Regions from separate parts of the Shewanella bicestrii genome, predicted to be linked through region 3. Evidence: predicted binding sites of a transcription regulator. Region 3 holds the regulator's gene; each other region holds the start of a gene.
What was found. The regulator sigma-54, encoded in region 3, starts transcription at its own class of promoters, with help from an activator protein. The targets are predictions, from matches to a motif close to GTTGGCACGNNNNTNGNNT.

Region 1: CF168_RS14715 (YggN family protein) is a predicted target of sigma-54. The motif match lies at 1,982-2,000, and genes of this name have one in related genera.
Region 2: flgB (flagellar basal body rod protein FlgB) is a predicted target of sigma-54. The motif match lies at 1,693-1,711, and genes of this name have one in related genera.

The regions. Positions count from the first base shown of each region.
Region 1 covers NZ_CP022358.1:3,375,492-3,378,773, forward strand. The annotation lists gene CF168_RS14710 (LysR family transcriptional regulator) at 1-685, opposite strand, end outside; gene CF168_RS14715 (YggN family protein) at 1,104-1,925, opposite strand; gene glsB (glutaminase B) at 2,104-3,018, opposite strand; gene CF168_RS14725 (YggL family protein) at 3,018-3,282, opposite strand, start outside.
Region 2 covers NZ_CP022358.1:3,281,509-3,284,790, forward strand. The annotation lists gene flgD (flagellar hook assembly protein FlgD) at 32-811, opposite strand; gene flgC (flagellar basal body rod protein FlgC) at 836-1,252, opposite strand; gene flgB (flagellar basal body rod protein FlgB) at 1,255-1,659, opposite strand; gene CF168_RS14285 (CheR family methyltransferase) at 1,804-2,643, opposite strand; gene CF168_RS14290 (chemotaxis protein CheV) at 2,745-3,282, opposite strand, start outside.
Region 3 covers NZ_CP022358.1:3,972,682-3,975,963, reverse strand. The annotation lists gene rapZ (RNase adapter RapZ) at 1-239, opposite strand, end outside; gene ptsN (PTS IIA-like nitrogen regulatory protein PtsN) at 236-679, opposite strand; gene hpf (ribosome hibernation promoting factor) at 682-969, opposite strand; gene CF168_RS17435 (RNA polymerase factor sigma-54) at 998-2,473, opposite strand; gene lptB (LPS export ABC transporter ATP-binding protein) at 2,579-3,282, opposite strand, start outside.

The DNA.
Region 1 (3,282 bases), 600 kb from region 3:
TTAAAGCAGGAGCGTTATCCACTCTAAAGTTACCAGAGACACCTATCTCACAGTAATCATCGCCCTTTTTAAACTGCCACATGCTGTGCTCATGCCACTCGCCTTGATACACCAAGCAGTTATGGTCGACCAATTGTTCAGGGCGCGACGGTTCGCCATGTTTCGCAATGTAATCGGGGGAGGCAACGAGGAGGAACTGACACTTCATCAAAGGGCGCGCCACCATACCGAGAGGAAGCTGCTCAGACATAGTCAACAATAGGTCTAAACCTTCGCTGACCACATCCACCTTATGATCTAATAAGCTGACTTGCAGCTCTAGCTCAGGGTGTTTTGCCATAAATGATGGCAGTGCGGGAATGATATGCATAGCGCCAAAGGACTGGGAAATCCCCACCTTTAACACGCCGCGGGTGGCATCGTTTAAGTTATGCACGCTAGCAATGGCCTGTTCGGCATCGCGGAGCAACTCTTCACCTTGCAGATATAACAAATGTCCAGCTTCAGTCAGACTTAAGCTTCGGGTGGTACGCTGGATCAGTTGAACACCGAGTCTATGCTCGAGATCGGCGACCTGCGTACTGACCTTAGATTTAGAGATCCCAAGCCTTCTTGCGGCGGCACTAAAACTACCAGCTCTGGCCACATGAGTAAAAATCGCAATAGGTTCTAACAGTTCTAACATGGAAAGTCGCCTTAAGCAGTTTCGACAGTGATATTAACTTTCGGAATAGCATAGGAATGCAGCACAAATGCCTCAAAGCATCCCTCAATGCCTTAATATCTCACAGCAATTGGGTTAGTTGTAGAGATTTAGCCCGAAAAAGTCCGCTAAAGTAGAGTGTTCTATCTGACTGAATTGCCAGCTTTTCATTATATTTTAAGAGTATACCAAACATTAGTCTTTAGAATGTAATATTCCATAGTAAATAGCCGCAAGCAATCAGATTAATATCAATCCGTTTGGCTAAAATGAATCAAGAAAAAGCCCCAGACACTTAACGTACTGGGGCTTTTTCATTTATATCACGGCATTGATAGTGTCAGTTAGGTCGACTTTACCTGGTTCAAACCCGTTTAGGCCTTAACTACCCTTGCGAGCATTATTCACGTAATTCACGGTGCGTGTTTTGCGTCAACACATAGGGTGCTAACTCAGGCACTTCTTTACGCAGTTGATTTTCAAGCACGAGCAGGTTTTCAAAACGGTCACACAAACGGTCGGCTTTCGCTTCAATCCCCTTAGACTGGGACTCAATTTGCTGCTCAATATCGTCGCCTAATCTATCCATTTTTTGTGAGAATGCGTCCATCTTGGCTTCGAAGGATTCACCGTCGCCGGCAAGAATTTGGCCGCCGATATTCATCATCAGAGTGCCAATGGAGTTTTGCACGATTTGCTCCATTTCCCGTTCAAATTCATCGTTAAAGGTGTTTTGCATCGACTCTTCGGTCGCGCCAAGGTAAAAACTATCGCCTTGCTTGTAGGCTACGGTATCGACACGCTTCTGCACGCCCGCCATCATCTCATCAAACTTGGCGCCTGCGGCATCACCCATCAGTGGCGTTAATGCCATACTCACAGCTTGAGAGGCCAGTGCAACCGCTTCATTCACTAATTCAATGACTTCAGGAACCTGAGTCGATACCTCATCGGCATATTGGCTCACGAGCTTTTTCTGTTTGTCGGTTAAGGTGACCTGTTTGCCTTCAACATATAACTTGTCGACCTCGATGCGATACTTCTCGGCGCCCTTCTCGCTCATCACTAATTTTTTAGGCTCGACTCTCACATCATAATTAAGGGAAACCTCACAGCGCTCATCAATTTGCGGCTCGGTTTTCGCTTGTGCTGATTGCCAGCCTGAAGCGCCTAAAATAACGCCCGATAATGCCACTCCAGTTAATAGCGTATTTATCTTCATTGTTGTTCATCCTTTAATCTGAGGGATTCGACTAAGCTAACATGCTAAAAGACGAATAGCAGAAGACATGCCAACTTTGTAACAATATGATTAGTATGGAGTTATAAAAATTAGCACCGATAGCAGATTAGTGAATTTCACTAATAGTTAGCCTAACAGTGCTAATAGAAGAGTTAAATCAGAAGATTGAACGTCCGAGGCGCTGGCTAAGATGCTCAAGCATCGCCGTCCCCGCGAGGGAGTTACCTTGATTATCTAATTCGGGTGACCAAACGCAGACCGAGAGTTCCCCAGGGATCACCGCAATAATGCCGCCACCGACACCGCTTTTACCCGGCATACCAACACGATAGGCAAACTCACCGGCGCCGTCGTACAAGCCTGAGGTTGCTAACAGGGCATTTAACTGCCGAGTCTGCACCTGCGAAATAAGCTCAGTGCCATCTAAGGTTTTACCGCGATTGGCTAAATACAGCATCGCCCGCGATAGGTCGGCGCAATTCATTTTTAAGGCGCAATAATGAAAATAAGTGCGCAGCACTGTATCGACATCGCCTTGAAAATTGCCGAAGGATTTCATCAGATAAGCGATGGCCGCATTACGTGCACTGTGCTGATATTCAGAATCCGCGACTTGCTTATCGAAACAGACTTTATCGTTTTGGCTCAGCGCCCTGACCAATTCCAACATCCGATGCTTAGGTGCCCCTAAACGGCTCTGTAATAAGTCAGCGATGACTAATGCGCCAGCATTAATAAAGGGATTGCGAGGTTTACCCCGCTCGAGTTCAACTTGGACTAATGAATTGAAGGAGTGTCCCGAGGGTTCTTTGCCGACGCGGCTCCAAATTTCGGTTTCTTCATATAAAGTTAGCGCTAAGGTTAAGCTGAAAACTTTAGAAATACTTTGAATTGAAAATGGCTCAAGGTAATCGCCTGCGCCTATGGTTTCACCGTCGATTGTGGTCACGGCAATGCCCAATTTACCAGCATCAACATTGGCGAGCGCAGGGATGTAATTAGCAACCTTTCCTTGGCCGAGCAAGGGTCGAACTTTGTCGACCACTTCCTCTAATAACGCCTGTTCTGGCATTAACTCCACCAGATATCGTACAGATCGCTAACTTCGAGTTGAGTCACTTTTTGACCCGCCCAGAATGCCTTCACTGCAGCAACATCTTCCTCGGTGCACTTACCGATAGTTTGGGTAGCAATAATACCTTCCCACTCGATATGACCACCGCCGTGGAAACCTAACTTACGGGCTTCAATGACTTCATCGATAAACTTATCGACCGTTGCATCAATATCGGCTTCAGAGACAGATGCATCGAAGGTCCAAGTAATGTCAAAACCT
Region 2 (3,282 bases), 690 kb from region 3:
GTGTGATGTCCATTTACAATCTTGATAACGATTAAACTTCACTAATCGCAAGTACATCCGACAGCTTAAAGGCCATTCCACCCTTGAGATTCAAAATGGCGCCAGTCGCTGCAGTACCTAAAGAAACACTGGTAACATGCGCATAGGTCGATACAGCTAACGCTTGTGATTTATCATTCACCAAACCCGATGCTTTAATCGAGTAATTACCTGCAGCAACGGGTTCTCCTTTATCATTCAAACCATCCCACTTGACATCAGTGTTACCACCCTTACTACCATCAACAGTAAATGTTCTAACGACTTGCCCTTTATCATCTTCGATTCGAACATTAATGACGGGAATTTTCTCGGAAGTACTGATCACACCATTTAAGCCTGGGCTTTCTGCAGAGATATAACCCGTATCTGTCGGTAACAGCACTTTTCGCCCAACTAATCCCGATGCTTGCAAAGCTTGGCTTGATGTCATCACACTGTTTAAATTAACGATTTGATCATTTAACTTAGAAATGCCATCGACAGTAGAAAAAGATGCCATCTGTGCAATCATCTGGTCGTTATCAACGGGCTTAAAGGGATCCTGCATCGATAACTGCTGGCTGAGTAATGAGAAAAAATCCTCTTGAGTGAGCTGCTGACTCTTAGCCTCTGGAACAGCAGAACTAGTCGGCAAACGTAATCCATCCAAAAATGGATTGCCGGTAGAATTAGTCGACGTCTTGGTGTTATTGGTTGATACCGTATTCGATTGAGTGTTTGTTTGAGTCAGCTGCGATGAGGTTTGACTCAGTTGGTTAATGAGGCTCACAACGTACCTCCTAAATAACGCATATTATTTACCCATCCCAAGTGTTTGTTGCAGCATAGATTTTGCCGCCTCAGCCACTTGAACATTCATCTGATATGAGCGAGAAGCTGAAATCATGTCAGCCATTTCTTCCATGACATTCACATTTGGTTTGTAAATAAAGCCATCAGCATCCGCCATCGGATGATCCGGCGAATACTCTTTTAATAGGGGCTTATCACTCTCGACTATGCCTTTCACCGTGACACCTTGGGAAGCTTGTTGCTGACTCTGCGCCTTGGCCATTTCGGCTTCAAAAATGGGATGACGAGAACGGTAAGTTTTATCTACACTGCTGGAGACTGAATCTGCGTTAGCAATGTTACTCGCGGTAGTATTTAGCCGCAGAGACTGGGCTGACATGCCAGACCCCGCAACATCGAAGATATTAAATAAACTCATGATTAATCCCCTCTCAGCGCTTTTTTCATGCCGCTAAACTTACTGTCCAAAAATCCCAGAGACATTTGATATTCGAGCGCATTTTGCATAAATGCCGACTGTTCCTGTTGAATATCCACTGTATTGCCATCTCCAGTATCTGGCTGATTTGGCACACGGAACTTCACGTATTGTCCCGTTAACTGTGCGAGGCCAAAATGCTGCTCATCGCCTGTCATCTCAAGGCTATTGCGTTGCTGTTGCTGGGTTTTCGCAATATTTAAGGCGGCAGAAAAATCGACGTCACGGGCTTTATAATGTGGCGTATCAGCATTTGCGATATTGCTTGAAATCACTTCAGCCCGCTCAGCACGGATCCCCAACGTGAATTGGTGAACACCCAGTGCCTTATCAAAATTAATCGCCATAAAATTGCCTCCATCGTGTCACTCACGGGAACAAAGCAATTCATGTGCCAAAAAACAGAAACTATCAGAAATGTGTAGAAATGGGGTTTGGTGGGGTAAAAAATTACCGACTAATGTCGGTAATTTTTATTTAATATCATAACATTAAGTCTTTTTCTGGTAATAGATACCAGGGTTGCAACGCACCATGTCAAACTCATCTGTCAGGCCCGCAATGGATTCTGACGCGCCGAGAAAAAGTATGCCCTTCGGATTTAATGCGGCAGCGAATTGCCGCAAAATTTTTGCTTTTGCCTCTGGGGCAAAATAGATCAGCACATTTCGACAGAAGATAATGTCGAACTTGCCGAGTAAGGTGTAACTCTCAAGTAAGTTATGGGCGCGAAAATTGACTAAACGCTTAACGTTATCCTTAACTCGCATGTTGCCAGAGGGCAAAGCATCAAAAAACTGGCGCTTACGTTCCTCGGATAAACCACGCGCTAGCGCCAAACTATCGTATTCGGCATTTTTGCAACGTTCCAACATCGAAGGCGAAAGATCGGTTGCTTGGATCGAGGCGCCGCCCGGCAAAGCTCCCGGCTTCTTCTGTTGATATTCTAAGATAGTCATTGCCAACGAATAAGGCTCTTGGCCAGACGAGCAGGCAGCGGACCATATTTTTAATGGACGCCCCAACTTACTGTATTCAGGTAACAACACATTATTGAGCAACTCAAACGGATAACGGTCACGAAACCATAAGGTTTCATTGGTAGTCATGGCGTCGATCACTTCTGCCCGTAAGGCTCGCTCCGTGGGCTTCATCGAATGTTTTACCACATCGGATAACGAAGGCAGATTATATTTGCCCATCAAAGGAGCAAGACGGCTACGTACTAGGTATTGTTTATTTTCCCCCAGTACGATGCCGCTGTGTTGTTCTAGGAACAACCTAAATTGATTATATTCGGCTTCAGCGAGTGATTTGTCAGGCACATTCACGTCCTAGATCCTATAGCAAGCACCCAAATAAGTGCCAACAATCATGTAATAAGGGCTAGATTATAGCGTAAAGCGCTACTAGGCACTAACCCACACTTTCACTACAAACTTAAATGCTTGTTCACTGCTGCCGCTAATTCATCAGGATTGAATTTCGCGATAAAGTCGTTGGCGCCTACTTTTTGCACCATGGCCTGGTTGAACACGCCGCTGAGTGAGGTATGTAAAACGACCTTAATATGCTTGAGCTTTGGATCGTCGCGGATTTCTGCCGTTAAGGTATAACCATCCATTTCAGGCATTTCGATATCGGAAATAATTAATGGGATCTCTTCCGCGACATTGTTCATTTCACTAGCAATCGCCTTTAACTTGTCCAATGCTTCGCGGCCATCTTTTGCCGTATCAATTTGTAAGTTTAATGATTCCAACGCGCGAATAATCTGTTTACGAGCCACAGCCGAATCATCAATCACCATGATGTGATAATGCTGACTTCTATCGATAGTGAGCTGCTCATTGACTTCTTCACTGATCGCGGTTTTTACTGGGGAGATTTCATCAAGAATCTTTTCAACATCGAGAATTTCGACTAACTCGCCTTCAATTTCAGTTACCGCCGTCAAATAGGAATAACGG
Region 3 (3,282 bases):
AGTTCAGTGCCCTCTGGCAGGCTTGCGAGCTGTTTGACGAGTACCTTGTCTTGCTCCGGCAGGTTACGTACGTCAACGCTGATGGCGACGAGATCGTTACTGCCCTTGAGCTGTTCGAGTAAGCTGCCAATCAGCGGCAACGGAAGATTATCGACACAATAATAGCCGAGATCTTCAAGCACTCTTAGTGCGACCGATTTGCCTGAGCCTGAGCGCCCTGACACTATGACCAGTTTCATCCAGTGATTACCTGATAGAGTTCCGTTTCATCATGCGTCTTGCGCAATTGCTTCAATATTTGTTTGTCGCTGAGCTTTTCAGCCATGCAGGACAAAGTGCTTAAGTGCTGTTGACATTGGTCAGCAGGCACCAGCAGCGCAAATAAAATGTCGACAGGTTGTTTATCGATAGCATCAAAGGCTATCGGCTCCTCACATTTCACCAATATGGCTATGGGTTGTGTTATATCGGTTAATCGGCCATGTGGAATGGCGATGCCGTTACCTATACCTGTGCTCCCCATCTTTTCGCGCGCCACTAGGCTTTCGAAGATCTCTTGAGATGAGAGGGTGGGGTACTGGGCAGCGGCTAAGTCGCTGATAAGTTCCAGTACCTTTTTCTTACTGCCCGGAGTGGCGCAGGTCGTGCATTCCGGCCGCAGTATGGTACGAAGTTCCATTGCTAGTGTTTTGTTAACTTCTCTTTGTGTTTAATAACCTGACGATCAAGCTTGTCGATCAGGACGTCTATGGCAGCATACATATCTGCATGCTCTGAAGTCGCGAAGACTTCACCACCGGTGAGGTTGATTCTCGCTTCGGCAATTTGTTGCATTTTCTCAACATTGAGCACAACGTGCACATTATTGATCTGTTCGAAATGACGTTCAAGTTTTGAAAACTTTTCCTCAACATAAGCCCGTAACGATTCAGTAATCTCGATATGGTGTCCACTCAGGTTTATTTGCATATAAACGTCCTCCGATTTCCACTTTAGGCTATAAACTTTTACGCTGATTGGAAGGGGGAATAAGCATCGCTTCTCGGTACTTCGCAATGGTTCTGCGCGCAACGTTAATTCCCTGTTCTGCCAGAAGCTGTGCCATCTTGCTGTCGCTTAATGGTTTTTTCTGGTTTTCCGCTGCAACCAGTTTCTTAATGAAGGCTCTGATTGCCGTGGATGAGCACTCACCGCCATCATCAGTCCCGACGTGGCTTGAGAAGAAATATTTTAGTTCAAAAAGTCCCTTTGGGGTATGCATGTATTTTTGTGTCGTCACCCGTGAAATGGTGGACTCATGCATCTCTACCGCCTCGGCGATATCGTTCAGGACCATAGGTTTCATGGCTTCTTCACCGTATTCGAAGAAGCCCTGTTGATATTGCACTATGCAGTTTGCCACCTTGAGCAGTGTTTCGTTACGGCTTTCAAGGCTTTTGATAAACCACTTGGCTTCTTGCAGATGCCCGCGGATAAATTGGCTATCGGCTTGGCTTTTGGTGCTACGCGCCATGGCTGCATATTGCTGATTAACATTGATTTTTGGCATGTAATCTGGATTTAACTCGACCACCCAGCGACCGTTTTTCTTCGATACCGATACATCGGGGATGACATATTCTTCATCAACAGGGGTGATGAGCAAACCGGGGCGAGGGTTTAAGGTTTGGATCAGCGCTATGCTGTCCCTTAACTCGTCCTCTTTAAGTTTGGTCTTACGCATCAACAACCTAAAGTCGCGGGCAGCGATCAGATCTAAATGATCTTTGATCAACATGCGGGCGTTTTCGAGGTGTGGGGTATCCGGCGAAAAATGGGAGAGTTGGATAAGCAGACATTCGCTTAAATCCCTTGCGGCGACACCAACGGGATCGAAGTGTTGAATACGCTTAAGTACTGCTTCGACTTCATCCAGTTCTATCTCAGGATTGCCCATGGCCTCGAGGATATCTTCAGTACTTTGAGTGAGATAACCTTGATCGTCGATGGCATCAATAATCGCGGTGGCGATGGCTAAATCGGTTTCAGAGAAGGGCGTGAGGTTTTTCTGCCATTCTAAATGCTCGTACAGGCCTTCACTGGTTTCCCCTTGGAAGGGCATGTCATCTTCACGGCTGGCGCCAGAACCTGAGTTTGGCGAGGCGGTAAAGACTTCATCCCAGGTAGTATCCATGGGCAGTTCTTCGGGCAGGGATTCTTTGGTCAACGACTCGGCAATGTCCACGGTGGAATTGTCTTGTTCCTGTGGCAGGGCCGTTGTTTCGCTAAAGTCGGTATCGGCGATATCTTGCTTACGTTCGGTAGGCGCGTCGAATTGCTCCTCTTCCAGCTCGAGAAGAGGATTAGAGTCTAAGGCTTGCTGGATCTCTTGCTGCAGTTCCAATGACGACAATTGCAACAGACGAATGGCCTGTTGGAGTTGTGGCGTCATGGTTAACTGTTGACCCAGTTTGAGCTGGAGTGACGCTTTCATGTTACCGCTGATCCCTACGTTATTATTTTGAATTTAGGCCGCTTGTTATCATATTGATGGCGCTTATAAGCCAAAATTCAAGGCTAATTGGCTCTGTTTCAGTAACTATAGCCTGAATTGTTCACCTAAGTACACAGCCCTAACTTGCTGATTGTCTAAGATCTCTGCGGGAGTTCCTTCGGCAATCAGGTTTCCGTGACTAACAATGTAGGCATGTTCACAGACGTCTAAGGTCTCGCGCACATTGTGGTCTGTGATCAGTACCCCAAGGCCTCGGCTCTTGAGTTGTTCGATGATTTTCTTGATATCGATAACCGAAATCGGGTCGACACCGGCGAAGGGTTCATCGAGCAGAATAAACTTAGGATTGGCCGCTAAGGCGCGGGCAATTTCGACACGGCGACGTTCACCGCCCGATAACGACATGCCTTGGCTATCGCGAATATGGGTGATATGGAACTCTTCGAGCAGATGTTCCAGCTCTTCTTCGCGTTGATCGCGATTGAGCTCTTTACGGGTTTGCAGTACCGCCATGATATTGTCGTGCACGGTCAGCTTGCGAAAGATACTGGCTTCCTGTGGCAGGTAACCAATGCCTTTACGGGCGCGCAGGTGCATGGGATCGGCGGTTAAATCATCATCGTCGATAAAGATATGGCCTTTATCGCTTTTAACTAAGCCCACGACCATATAAAAGGTGGTGGTTTTACCCGCGCCGTTTGGGCCGAGTAGGCCGACGACTTGACCCGTTTTCACCGTCAGGCAGACATCTTTCACAACCTGACGACTCTTATAACTCTTAGCGAGAT